DNA from 4 places in the Hydrogenophaga sp. PAMC20947 genome. Region 3 is predicted to be linked to each of the others. Evidence: predicted binding sites of a transcription regulator. Region 3 holds the regulator's gene; each other region holds the start of a gene.

Region 1 (3,376 bases), 480 kb from region 3:
GCCAGCAGCGGCTGCCAGATCGCCTGCAGGTAGTCCACCAGCACCGGGTCGTCCAGGTAGTCCGGGTCCTGGTAGATCTGGCGGGCAATGCTGTCGCCCAGCCGGCGCTCGTCGGCGATCGACATGTCGGAGCCGTCGCCCAGTCCGGGCAAACCGCCAGAGGCGAGCGGCGGTGAAGCCGTGTTCCCAGAGGCTGACGCAGATGACGCCGCCGGCGCCGATCCCGTGGTTTGCGCCTGAGCCAGCGCCCAAGGTTGGGCAACCAGCATGGCCGCGAGTGCGGTCGCCGTCAGGCGTTGCCACAGCGGGCGGGCGGGTTTTGGGGTGGGCATGGGCATGGTGGCAAGTGCGTGCATCCCCGTATGATGCCGCCAACGCCGCAAGGTTTCCGTAAAGCGCAAGCAAATCTCGCCATGACTGACCCCAACCACCCCATCGCCCCCCTGGTCTCTGCCCCTGCCGACACCACCAGCCCTTTGACGCACTTTGACGCGCAAGGCCAGGCCCATATGGTGGATGTGGGCGACAAAGCCAGCACCAAGCGAACCGCAGTGGCCGAAGGCCGCATCACCATGGAGCCCTCCACCCTGGCGCTGATCCAGAGCGGTACCGCCAAAAAAGGCGATGTGCTCGGCATTGCCCGCATCGCCGGCATCCAGGGCGCCAAGCGCACCAGCGACCTGATTCCCCTGTGCCACCCCATCGCCCTCACCCGCGTGGCCGTGGAGTTCGAGGTCGAAACAGCCTCCAACAGCGTGCGCTGCCGCACCACCGCCGAATGCACCGGCCAGACCGGCGTGGAAATGGAAGCCCTCTCAGCCGTGAGCGTGGCCCTGCTCACCATTTACGACATGTGCAAGGCCGTGGACCGGGGCATGACGATCGGTGGGGTGAAGCTGGTGGAGAAGATGGGTGGGAAAAGCGGGCATTTTGTGGCGCCGAGCTAAAAGGGGAGCGCCTTCAAAAGAAGCCGTCCACCGGCGCGTAGCCGACCATTTCACCCCGGGCGTTCACAAGCGCGACCCAGTCCAGTTGTTTGCTCGACGTCAAAGGTAAAAATCGCAAGCTTTTGCTGGATTGTCCGGTCGCCTGCACCGCCTATTCCAGAATTTTGCGGTCAGTGGGCCGCGCGGCGATCAAATCATCAATCGGGCGTACTTTGAGCAGCAACGCAGGAACAACCGCATCAACAGGGAGCCACCAGTCCGGCCGCATTCCCGGCGATACGCCTTGCAGCGAACTCTCAGCACTCTGCATCGCTTCCTCAGTCGAACGGGCTTGTCTTACGCCCACCATATTCAGGCCTACAAAGGGCAATGAGCGGTAGCCTTCTGGCGCAGCAGTCAGCCGCTCAAGCTGAACCTCATTGGCGGTCACTATGAGCAACCGATCCGTCTCAAATGCCAGCACCACAGGACGCGCATCAAACACCGAAGTCAGTCCGTATGCCAGCGCTATCACTTGCACCATCGCGACCACCGAAAGGTCAACCCAGCGCTCTCGTCTGGATTTTTTTGGGCTGGCCAGCACCAAGGTCAACAAAGGTCCACAAACCACGTCCACTACTAGAAGAATCAACAGAATGCCGGCAATCCCCAGCATGGTTCGCCAAGGGCGGGGATACCATAACGTGAGTACACACCAAACAGCCAGCGAAACCACCACAAGGCTGACACCCAGATGGGCCAAGGCCCAACGCCCTGCAAAACGAGCGCGAGAGGGTGCAGACTTGAAATCAGGACAGCACAGTGCAGGAGGCCGGGGCATAGATTCCCTTCGAGATTCAGGCGAAGACCTCGATTTTTGCATTCCTCAAACCAACAAGTTTGCCAACTTTTCAGAATACGAAGAAACAAAAGCCAACCGCTTTCACAAGTGGTTGGCTTTTCGGCTAGTCCCTAAGGTGCGTTGCACCCCGTGGGATTTCGGAAGCGTATTAACGGCACGCAGCAGGGCGGTACTTCGCGACCAATGTGCCACCGGTACAGGTCCAACCGATGCGATCGGTTGGGATGGTGCCAGCAACCAGCACTGGATCTGGTACAAAGGTAACCGTTCCACCACCTGCGCGAGCCGTGGTCGTCACGGTGATCACACCATCAGCGGCAATCGCAGCAGATGTCATATTAGGAGTGGCTGAAGGTGCAACCCAACCCGACGCAAGGGTTTGCCCGTTGGCGGCGTTTTCAGCTACAGCAATTTTGGCAGCGGAAGCGGCAACCAACGATTCAGACACGCGAGCACGCACGGTGTAGTCCTGGTAAGCGGGCAGAGCCACAGCAGCCAGAATACCGATGATGGCCACCACGATCATCAATTCGATGAGGGTAAAACCCTTTTGCATTTTTTGCATAGAACGATTCATGAGAAAACTCCTTGAATGGGGGGAACAAAAACCACGATGAGTGGAAGACGGGGTTTACTCAGCAGGGACCGTGCCAGCGTGAAATAGGCGGTTTTTCTTGCGCTATTTCACGGTTGGGGCCCATCAGGTGACATTTTGTGCAGTCTGATGGCGGTAAGCGGTGACGTTTTTCGTCACCTTAGGGCTTTGTGACAATAATTGTCACCGTGTTTCAATCGGTGAACCAGCCCCGTCGCACCACCCCTAAACCGGCACACCCATCACAGATCAAACGTCTGCCCCGCGCTCAGCCAACGGATATCGTGGCGCACACCACCGTCCCGGCTGGGCAGCTCGTCAAAGCGCTGGGTCTCCTCCATGATCGGCCCGGGCTCTGGCTGACGCCCAGATGGGCCAATGCCCAACGTGCGGCAAAACGAGCGCGTGAGAGTGCAGACTTGAAATCAGGACAGCGCAGTGCAGGAGGCCGGGGCATAGATTCCCTTCGAGATTCAGGCGAAGACCTCGATTTTTGCATTCCTCAAACCAACAAGTTTGCCAACTTTTCAGAATACGAAGAAACAAAAGCCAACCGCTTTCACAAGTGGTTGGCTTTTCGGCTAGTCCCTAAGGTGCGTTGCACCCCGTGGGATTTCGGAAGCGTATTAACGGCACGCAGCAGGGCGGTACTTCGCGACCAATGTGCCACCGGTACAGGTCCAACCGATGCGATCGGTTGGGATGGTGCCAGCAACCAGCACTGGATCTGGTACAAAGGTAACCGTTCCACCACCTGCGCGAGCCGTGGTCGTCACGGTGATCACACCATCAGCGGCAATCGCAGCAGATGTCATATTAGGAGTGGCTGAAGGTGCAACCCAACCCGACGCCAAGGCTTGCCCGTTGGCGGCATTTTCAGCCACGGCAATTTTGGCAGCGGAAGCGGCAACCAACGATTCAGACACGCGAGCACGCACGGTGTAGTCCTGGTAAGCGGGCAGAGCCACAGCAGCCAGAATACCGATGATGGCC
Region 2 (3,376 bases), 480 kb from region 3:
GAGGGTAAAACCTTTTTGCATTTTTTGCATAGAACGATTCATGAGAAAACTCCTTGAATGGGGGGAACAAAAACCACGATGGGAAGAAGACATGTTTTATGGAGCAGGGACCGTGCCAACTTGAGATAGGCGGTTTTTCTTGCGCTATTTCACGGCTGGGGCCCATCAGGTGACATTTTGTGCAGTCTGATGCGGTAAGCGGTGACGTTTTTTGTCACCGTGTTTCAAGCGGTGAACCAGCCCCGTCGCACCACCCCTAAACCGGCACACCCTTCACAGATCAAACGTCTGCCCCGCGCTCAGCCAACGGACATCGTGGCGCGCACCACCGCCCCGGCTGGGCAGCTCGTCAAAGCGCTGGGTCTCCTCCATGATCAGCCCGGGCTCTGGCTGACGCCCAGATGGGCCAAGGCCCAACGCCCTGCAAAACGAGCGCGAGAGGGTGCAGACTTGAAATCAGGACAGCACAGTGCAGGAGGCCGGGGCATAGATTCCCTTCGAGATTCAGGCGAAGACCTCGATTTTTGCATTCCTCAAACCAACAAGTTTGCCAACTTTTCAGAATACGAAAAAACAAAAGCCAACCGCTTTCACAAGTGGTTGGCTTTTCAGCTAGTCCCTAAGGTGCGTTGCACCCCGTGGGATTTCGGAAACGTATTAACGGCACGCAGCAGGGCGGTACTTCGCGACCAATGTGCCACCGGTACAGGTCCAACCGATGCGATCGGTTGGGATGGTGCCAGCAACCAGCACTGGATTTGGTACAAAGGTAACCGTTCCACCACCTGCGCGAGCCGTGGTTGTCACGGTGATCACACCATCAGCGGCAATCGCCGCAGATGTCATATTAGGAGTGGCTGAAGGTGCAACCCAACCCGATGCAAGGGCTTGCCCGTTGGCGGCGTTTTCAGCTACTGCAATTTTGGCAGCGGAAGCGGCAACCAACGATTCAGACACGCGAGCACGCACGGTGTAGTCCTGGTAAGCGGGCAGTGCCACAGCAGCCAGAATACCGATGATGGCCACCACAATCATCAATTCGATGAGGGTAAAACCTTTTTGCATTTTTTGCATAGAACGATTCATGAGAAAACTCCTTGAATGGGGGGAACAAAAACCACGATAGGTGGACGACGGGGTTTACTCAGCAGGGACCGTGCCAGCGTGAAATAGGCGGTTTTTCTTGCGCTATTTCACGGTTGGGGCCCATCAGGTGACATTTTGTGCAGTCTGATGCGGTAAGCGGTGACGTTTTTTGTCACCGTGTTTCAAGCGGTGAACCAGCCCCGTCGCACCACCCCTAAACCGGCACACCCTTCACAGATCAAACGTCTGCCCCGCGCTCAGCCAACGGACATCGTGGCGCGCACCACCGCCCCGGCTGGGCAGCTCGTCAAAGCGCTGGGTCTCCTCCATGATCAGCCCGGGCTCTGGCTGACGCCCAGATGGGCCAAGGCCCAACGCCCTGCAAAACGAGCGCGAGAGGGTGCAGACTTGAAATCAGGACAGCACAGTGCAAGAGGCCGGGGCATAGATTCCCTTCGAGATTCAGGCGAAGACCTCGATTTTTGCATTCCTCAAACCAACAAGTTTGCCAACTTTTCAGAATACGAAGAAACAAAAGCCAACCGCTTTCACAAGTGGTTGGCTTTTCGGCTAGTCCCTAAGGTGCGTTGCACCCCGTGGGATTTCGGAAGCGTATTAACGGCACGCAGCAGGGCGGTACTTCGCGACCAATGTGCCACCGGTACAGGTCCAACCGATGCGATCGGTTGGGATGGTGCCAGCAACCAGCACTGGATCTGGTACAAAGGTAACCGTTCCACCACCTGCGCGAGCCGTGGTCGTCACGGTGATCACACCATCAGCGGCAATCGCAGCGCTGGCCAGGTTGGGCGTCGCTGCAGGAGCGATCCAGCCCGATGCAAGGGCTTGCCCGTTGGCGGCATTTTCAGCTACAGCAATTTTGGCAGCGGAAGCGGCAACCAACGATTCAGACACGCGAGCACGCACGGTGTAGTCCTGGTAAGCGGGCAGAGCCACAGCAGCCAGAATACCGATGATGGCCACCACGATCATCAATTCGATGAGGGTGAAACCTTGTTGCAATTTGCGCTTCATGAGAAAACTCCTTGACTGAGGGTGGAACAAAAACCACGATGGTTAAAAGACGGATCGCATTTAGCAGGGACCGTGCCAACTAGAAATGACGGGGTTTTCTTGCGCTATTTCACGGTTGGGGCCCACCAGGTGACAATTTGTGCGGCCTGGGCTCCATAGGCGGTGACGTTTTTTGTCACCGTGTTTCAAGCGGTGAACCAGCCCTGTCGCACCACCACCCCCTCACCTGCCCTTCCATCACAGATCAAACGTCTGCCCCGCGCTCAGCCAACGGATATCGTGGCGCACACCACCATCCCGGCTGGGCAGCTCGTCGAAGCGCTGAATCTCTTCCATGATCAGTCCAGTCTCAGCCGGCTTGGTGTGGGTGATGTAGATGGGGTAGCGCTGATCGCTGCGGATCTGGTCGAGCTCTGAGGCCAGCACACTGGGGGCCAGGTGCAGGCTGCGGTGGGCCAGGTCTTTCTCACGGTCGCTGAAGGCGGTCTCGATGATGAGCATGGCCACTTGCAGCTGGTTGACCCGGCGCCAGAAGGCCGGGTTGCGCTCGGTGTCGCCGCTGAAGACCCAGTAGCCTGTAGGGGACGCAGCGGCGTAACCCACGGCTGGCACGGTGTGCACGGCGGGCAAGACTTCAATGGATTTACCGCCCACGTCCAGCACTTCGCCTTCAGCAAGGGGCACAAAGCGCATCAAGGGCGCTTCGGCGCTGGGGATGGCGGCGAAGTCGGGCCAGATCAGGTTGTTGAAGATGTGTACCCGCAAGGCCGCTATGGTGCCGGGCAGGGCATGGACCTGCAGGGGCGGTGCTTTCGCGGCCAGGCGCAAGGCGGCCACGGCATCGAGCATGAGCGGGAGGCTGGCGACATGGTCCAGGTGGGAATGGGTGAGCAGCACATGGTTGATGCGCGCCATTTCCGCCAGGCTCAGATCGCCCACGCCGGTGCCGGCGTCGATCAAAACATCGTCGTCCAGCAAAAAAGAGGTGGTGCGGCAGCCTTGCGCGATCGCGCCGGAGCAGCCCAGGACTTTGACCCTCATTGGTGGTGTGCGTTGGTGTTGGTTCAGCCCGGACAAGCGGCAAGCAAGCCAACCTGTCCGGCGGGGGTTATTTGGTGTTCAGTTGGGTCGTGCCGTCCCAATCGGGACTGGGCGGCGACCGCTTCAAGGAGACTACCCGCTCTGCGTAAAGCCGGTAAAGGACTTTTTCCTCGTTCTGACGCCGGAGATTGAGCAAATGCACCTCGCAGGCGTC
Region 3 (3,376 bases):
CCAGATCACCTACAACAGCGTGTCTGAAGTGTTCACGGTCAAAGGGGGCGCGGCCAGCAGCACGCCGGCCAACCCGTCGGGCCGTGTGCGCGCCATGCTGACGCCGATTCCCGATGCCGTACGCAATGCACCGGCACCGGCGCCCGCCAATTCTGAACCCGCCAAGTTGCGACCCAGCTCCAAAATCAACGAGAAACGCAAGTGAACGTAGCGGAGATCCCCTCTGCGGGGGGACTGGAGTCGATGGCGGTGCGCAGTCGTCTGGAAGTGCGCAGCTTGAAAAAGGCCTATGGCAGCCGGCAGGTCGTCAAGAACGTGTCCCTGTCGGTCGGCAAAGGTGAGGTTGTGGGGCTTCTGGGCCCCAACGGGGCGGGCAAGACCACTTCGTTTTACATGATCGTGGGTTTGCTAAGGGCCGATGGTGGTGAGATCTTGCTCGACGAACAGCGCATCGAAGAGCTGCCCATTCACCGCCGGGCGCGCTTGGGCTTGGGCTACCTTCCCCAGGAATCCTCCATCTTTCGCAAGCTCACTGTGGCGCAAAACGTGCGCGCCGTGCTGGAGTTGCAGCGCAACCCGGCCGGTCAGCCGCTGAGCGAACCCGAAATTGACCAACGTCTGGACGAACTGCTCAAGGACTTGCGCGTGGAGCACTTGCGCAACTCGCCTGCGCCATCCCTGTCGGGCGGTGAGCGCCGTCGAGTGGAAATCGCGCGGGCTCTGGCTTCGCGCCCTCGGTTCATCCTGTTGGACGAACCCTTTGCCGGTATCGATCCGATCGCAGTGCTCGAAATCCAGCACATCATCAGTTTTCTCAAATCCAGAGGCATCGGGGTGCTCATCACCGATCACAACGTGCGTGAGACGCTGGGTATTTGTGACCACGCTTACATCATCAGCGATGGTCATGTCCTGGCGAGTGGCACCAGTGAAGAGATCGTGGAAAACGCCGATGTTCGCCGGGTATACCTCGGCGAGAACTTCCGCATGTGATGGTGGCCAATCCGTTGTTCCATGCTGCTGTGGTTCGGTGCTCCCTGATGGGAATGAGCGAGGCTTTGGGCGAACCTGCTGGTGGCTCCAGCGTGACGTTCCGCTCCAGCGTTTTGACGTGTCGCTAGGCGCCTTGGCATGAAGCAAGGTTTGTCGCTGCGCGTTTCGCAGCATCTCGCGCTCACGCCACAGCTGCAGCAGTCGATCCGCTTGCTGCAGCTCTCTACCCTTGAAATGGCGCAGGAAGTCGAGCAGATGCTCGATGAAAACCCGTTTCTCGATCGTGCGGATGAAACCGCTGACCGCGAAGATTTTGGGCTTGATCACAGCGATGTCCCGGTCAGCGCAGGAGAGCAAATTGCCGAAGCGGCGGCGGCTCCCGAGGGCGAATCTGTTGCCCCCGATTCAGAGTTGCCCTTCAGCCAAGGCACATCGTCGACAGCCAGTGAGCCCAGTGAGAGTGCGGCTGGGGAAGCCGCCGAGCGCAAGGCCGATGGAGACGGGGCGTTGGAAGAAAATTGGGACGGCGACGGCTCCGTGGAAATGGCGCCCGACGACGGCGAGTGGGGCGGTGATGCGCCCGCGCGCAACAGTGGCTCTTCCGGGGGTGACGACGAAACGGCAACGGCGGCTGATCTGGCCCGAGCGCCGGTCAGCCTGCAAGATCACCTCCATGAGCAGGCCCGCTGTTTGCGCCTGAGCGAAACCGATCAGGCCGCACTGTATTTCCTGATCGAGTCGCTCAACGACGATGGTTATCTCGATGACGACTGGACAGAATTGGCGTTGGCCTTTTGGCGGCTGCTGCACGGGCGCGAAGCTGCATCGCCCAGTATTGCGGCGATTGAAGTCGCGGAAGAGCAGCTGCGCATGGCGCTGGGCTGGCTGCACAACATGGAGCCCATCGGCGTGGGTGCGCGGGATCTCGGCGAGTGTTTGCGTCTGCAGATCGAAGACTTGCGCAACACGCCGGTTGCCCAGGCTGCGCTGGTGATTTGCCGACAACCGCTGGAGTTGCTCGCCAAGCGCGATGTGAAGCGCTTGTGTGCGTTGTGTGGGCTGGACGATGAGACGGTGCGCGCAGCGCTTGGCCTGATCATCGGGCTGGAGCCCAAGCCGGGACGGCGGTTTGTGGATGTGGAGCGCAATGTCGTTGTGCCCGATGTCCTGGTCACGCACGCCGGGCGTGGCTTCAAGGTGCAGCTCAACCCCGACGTCATGCCGCGGTTGAGGGTGCACGATGTATACGCCAACGCCCTGCGTCAGAACCGGGGTGGGAAAGGGGGTGGCGGCGAAGCAGGCCATGCCGCCATGCAGCAGCGTTTGCAGGAGGCGCGCTGGTTCATCAAGAATATCCAGCAGCGGTTCGACACCATCCTGCGCGTGTCCTCGGCCATTGTCGAACGGCAGCGCAATTTTTTCATGCATGGCGAGCTCGCCATGCGGCCGCTGGTGTTGCGCGAAATCGCCGACGAGCTGGGCTTGCACGAGTCCACCATCAGCCGTGTGACCACCGCCAAGTACATGGCCACGCCGTTCGGCACCTACGAACTCAAGTACTTTTTTGGCTCATCGCTGGGCACGGAGACTGGCGGCAACGCATCGAGCACAGCGGTGCGCGCCTTGCTCAAACAGCTCATTGCCGCTGAAAACGCGTCAAAACCATTGTCAGACAACCAGCTTTCCGAACTGCTCAAAGCGCAGGGTATTGAGTGTGCCCGCCGTACTGTGGCCAAATACCGGGAAGCGTTGCGCATCGCGCCCGCCAATTTGCGAAAAACCTTGTAGCCCTCCTGCACCGCTTCGCCCCTTCCCCCTGATGGGGGCTGCACCTGCGGCCTGGTGAAGCCAGTTCTGTGGTGTGTTCAGGGTGCAGGCCCCCTGTGTCCCTGCGCGCGGGGATTGCACCAACCGGCCTGCCAGATCCAGTTCCGTGGTGTGCACTGGAAGGAATGACGGCTGTTAGCGCGGTGGCTTTTGTGGCCGCAACCATTTTTGGAAAAAGATTCATGAACCAACTCAACCTCTTTTTGCCCTGCGCTGCCGGCGTGGAGGACTTCCTCGCCGACGAAGTGAAGCGCATCACAAACGAACCACTGGCCTTCAAGGCACGCGGCGGTGTGGGTGTGCAGGCTTCCTGGCGAGATGCCATGCGCCTGAACCTGCACAGCCGCCTCACCCAGCGCGTGCTGGTGCAGTTGTGGCACGGTGAATACCGCAACGAGCAAGACCTCTACAACGCAGCGGGCGAGGTTGCCTGGGAAATCTGGTTTTCTCCGCAGGAAACCATCAAGGTCGAAATCACCGCGCAGCACAGTCCGCTGACCAGCCTGAACTTCGCCGCGCTCAAGGTCAAAGACGCTATTTGTGACCGCTTTCGCGC
Region 4 (3,376 bases), 1.8 Mb from region 3:
GCCTGTCTTTTCTGCCGCTGGTCTTGATGGTGGTGGCGTCGTTTGGGCTGGGGTATTTTTTCTGGGAAGACACGGTGGCGTCGGTGGCTGCCTGGTTGGAGAGCTACCAGCTGATGCAGGCGTTTCTGGGGTGGCTGGAGCGCATCGGCATGGAATCGCTGCGCACCGTATTTGCACCTTTGTTTGTGCTGATTCTGGCGACGCCGGTCATCGTTGTCGTTTGTTTGCTGCTGGTCGCGGTGTTCATGACGCCCACGATGGTGGCCATGGTGGGGCGCCGGCGTTTTGCCGGCCTGGAGCTCAAACAAGGGGGCTCGCTGGTGGTGAGCATTCTCTGGTCCCTGGGATCGACGTCGCTGGCCGTGCTGGCGCTCGTTGTGTCGATGCCTTTGTGGTTGATCCCTCCGTTGGTGCTGGTGTTGCCTCCGGTCATTTGGGGGTGGTTGACCTACCGGGTATTTGCCTTTGACGCGCTGGCCAGCCATGCCAGCGTCGAAGAGCGCAAGACCCTCTTGCGCGAGAATCGCAGCAGCCTCTTGCTGATGGGGATACTGAGCGGGTACATGGGCGCAGCGCCCAGTCTGCTGTGGGCATGGGGCGCCTTTGCGATCGTGCTGGCGCCTGTTTTGGTCCCCGTGGCGATCTGGATATACACCTTGGTGTTTGCCTTTGCGTCGTTGTGGTTTGCCCACTTCTGCCTGGCGGCCCTGGCCAAGCTGCGCGGCCTCGGGGACGTTGACGTGCTGGATGCCGACCCGACGCAGGCGGCGGCTCGCCCGGAGCTGCCATTGTTGGAGCGGGTACCGCCGCAAGACGCAGACGGTGCTACTGCGCGTTAAAAAAAATTCATTTGCATGTTTCTGCTGGTTCTATGACTGCTTCTTCTGCACCGGCCTTCGGCCTGATCATCATTGGTGACGAAATCCTGTCGGGCCGACGTGCCGACAAACACCTGCCCAAAGTCATCGAGTTGATGCAAGCGCGGGGGCTTAACCTGTCTTGGGCGACGTGTGTCGGGGACGACCGGGCCCGCATCACGGCCACTTTGCGCGATGCGTTGGGCTCAGGGGACGCCGTGTTTTCCTGCGGTGGCATCGGGGCGACACCCGACGATCACACCCGTCAGTGCGCCGCAGCGGCGCTGGGCAGCGAGCTGGCCTTGCACCCCGAGGCGCGCACCTTGATCGAGCAGCGCATGCGGGAGGTGGCGCTGGAGCAGGGGAAAGTGTTTGATCCAGACCGAGCCGACAACGTGCACCGGTTCAACATGGGCGTGTTTCCGCAGGGCGCACGCATCATCAACAACCCGTACAACAAGATTCCCGGTTTTTCGTGCGATGGGCCGGGTGGCGGTTCGGTGCATTTTGTTCCGGGTTTTCCGGTGATGGCCTGGCCCATGATCGAATCGGTTCTTGACACCGAGTACAGCGCCTGGCACCGAGCCGACGCCTGGCAGGAACGCTCTGTCGTCGTGATGGGGTCCATGGAGGCTGCGCTCACGCCCTTGATGGAGCAGATCGAGCGGGATCACGCGGTGAAGGTGTTCAGTCTGCCGAGCGTGGACCACCCGCAATACGGGCGCCATATTGAATTGGGGGTCAAGGGGGATCCGGTCGCTGTGGGCGTGGCGTTTGACGTGCTGCTGGTTGGCCTGGCTGCACTGGGCGCCGAGTTGGGCCCCGAAATGGTGCGTTGATCGAAATTCACCAAATGGGTGCGTTTCAGGTTTTTCGCTCTTTTTTGGTGCATTTGGACGGCGGGCGGTCCTTGGTCATCGAAAGCGGTGCAATGCGCCCGTGTCCAGAGTGGCTGCGCCCTGTGTCTGCGCGATAATTCTGAATGAAGGTCGTCTGCGCCGGTTTGCCAGCGTGCACGGTCAGAGGGCTGGCACAGAAACTGCGTGTCATGCCAAGTCGTAAGTTCAATCCCTCATTCAGAAACAGGAGTATTTGATGGCCAAGACCGTCGCAGACGTGATGCAAATGGTGAAAGACAACGAAGTCAAATTCGTTGATTTCCGTTTCACCGATACCCGTGGCGCACAACAGCACACCACGGTGCCAGTGTCCCATTTTGATGAAGAGAAATTCACCTCGGGTCATGCGTTTGATGGCTCGTCCATTGCTGGCTGGAAGGGCATCGAAGCCTCTGACATGCAGCTGGTTCCCGATCCCAGCACTGCCAATATTGATCCCTTCTACGAAGAGACCACGCTGATCCTCACCTGCGACGTGATCGAGCCCACCGATGGCAAGTCGTATGACCGCGATCCGCGTTCCATCGCCAAGCGCGCTGAGGCTTACCTCAAGGCCTCCGGTCTGGGCGATACCGCTTTCTTCGGACCAGAGCCAGAATTCTTCTTGTTTGACGGCGTGCGCTGGAGCACGTCTCCAGGCCACACCTTCTACGAAATCGAAGAGTACGAAGCTCCCTGGAACAAGGGCGCCAAGCTCGAAGGCGGCAACCGCGGCCACCGTCCCTCGGTCAAAGGCGGCTATTTCCCTGTGCCTCCCGTCGACAGCACGCAAGACATGCGCGCCGAGATGTCGCTGATTCTCGAATCGTTGGGCATTCCGGTCGAGGTGTTCCACCACGAAGTGGCTGGCGCCGGACAGAACGAGATCGGCACGCGCTTCAGCACCTTGGTGCAACGCGCTGACTGGACGATTTTGCAAAAGTATGTGGTGCACAACGTGGCCAATGCCTATGGCAAAACCGCGACCTTCATGCCCAAGCCCTACGCCGGCGACAACGGCAGCGGCATGCACGTGCACCAGTCGGTCTGGAAAGACGGCAAGAACCTGTTCGCTGGCGACGGCTACGCGGGCCTGAGCGAATTCGCGTTGTACTACGTGGGCGGTATCATCAAGCACGCCCGTGCACTCAACGCCATCACCAACCCGGGAACCAACAGCTACCGTCGTTTGGTGCCTCACTTCGAAGCACCTGTGAAGCTGGCTTACTCGGCGAAGAACCGCTCGGCTTCGATCCGCATTCCTTACGTGGCCAACCCCAAGGGCCGCCGCGTGGAAGCCCGCTTCCCCGATCCACTGATGAACCCCTACCTGGGTTTCGCCGCGCTGTTGATGGCCGGTCTGGATGGCGTGGAAAACAAGATCCATCCGGGCGAAGCCGCCACCAAGGATCTCTACCACCTGCCACCCGAAGAAGACAAGTTGATCCCGACCGTGTGCCACAGCCTGGACCAGGCGCTGGAGTACCTTGACAAGGATCGCGCGTTCTTGACCAAGGGCGGTGTGTTCACCGACTCCATGCTCGATGCCTACATCGAACTGAAGATGGCCGAAGTGAACCGCACCCGCGTGGAAGTGGCACCTGTCGAATACGACATGTACTACAGCCTGTGATGCAGGGC

The links. The regulator sigma-54, encoded in region 3, starts transcription at its own class of promoters, with help from an activator protein. The targets are predictions, from matches to a motif close to TGGCANGNAANCTGCTTT.
Region 1: the regulator sigma-54 is predicted to act here: its motif matches at 2,424-2,441, upstream of E5678_RS18035 (pilin).
Region 2: the regulator sigma-54 is predicted to act here: its motif matches at 1,145-1,162, upstream of E5678_RS18025 (pilin).
Region 4: the regulator sigma-54 is predicted to act here: its motif matches at 1,886-1,903, upstream of glnA (type I glutamate--ammonia ligase).

The regions. Positions count from the first base shown of each region.
Region 1 is NZ_CP039252.1:3,940,401-3,943,776, reverse strand. Features, by position in the region: gene E5678_RS18050 (M48 family metalloprotease) at 1-356, opposite strand, end outside; gene moaC (cyclic pyranopterin monophosphate synthase MoaC) at 510-947, shown strand; gene E5678_RS18040 (hypothetical protein) at 1,099-1,602, opposite strand; gene E5678_RS18035 (pilin) at 1,937-2,365, opposite strand; gene E5678_RS18030 (pilin) at 3,010-3,376, opposite strand, start outside.
Region 2 is NZ_CP039252.1:3,937,005-3,940,380, reverse strand. Features, by position in the region: gene E5678_RS18030 (pilin) at 1-42, opposite strand, end outside; gene E5678_RS18025 (pilin) at 658-1,086, opposite strand; gene E5678_RS18020 (pilin) at 1,702-2,121, opposite strand; gene E5678_RS18015 (3',5'-cyclic-nucleotide phosphodiesterase) at 2,359-3,162, opposite strand; gene E5678_RS18010 (adenylate/guanylate cyclase domain-containing protein) at 3,230-3,376, opposite strand, start outside.
Region 3 is NZ_CP039252.1:3,459,493-3,462,868, reverse strand. Features, by position in the region: gene lptA (lipopolysaccharide transport periplasmic protein LptA) at 1-205, shown strand, start outside; gene lptB (LPS export ABC transporter ATP-binding protein) at 244-993, shown strand; gene rpoN (RNA polymerase factor sigma-54) at 1,132-2,781, shown strand; gene E5678_RS15790 (THUMP domain-containing protein) at 3,003-3,376, shown strand, end outside.
Region 4 is NZ_CP039252.1:401,123-404,498, forward strand. Features, by position in the region: gene E5678_RS01850 (EI24 domain-containing protein) at 1-839, shown strand, start outside; gene E5678_RS01855 (molybdopterin-binding protein) at 872-1,696, shown strand; gene glnA (type I glutamate--ammonia ligase) at 1,953-3,368, shown strand.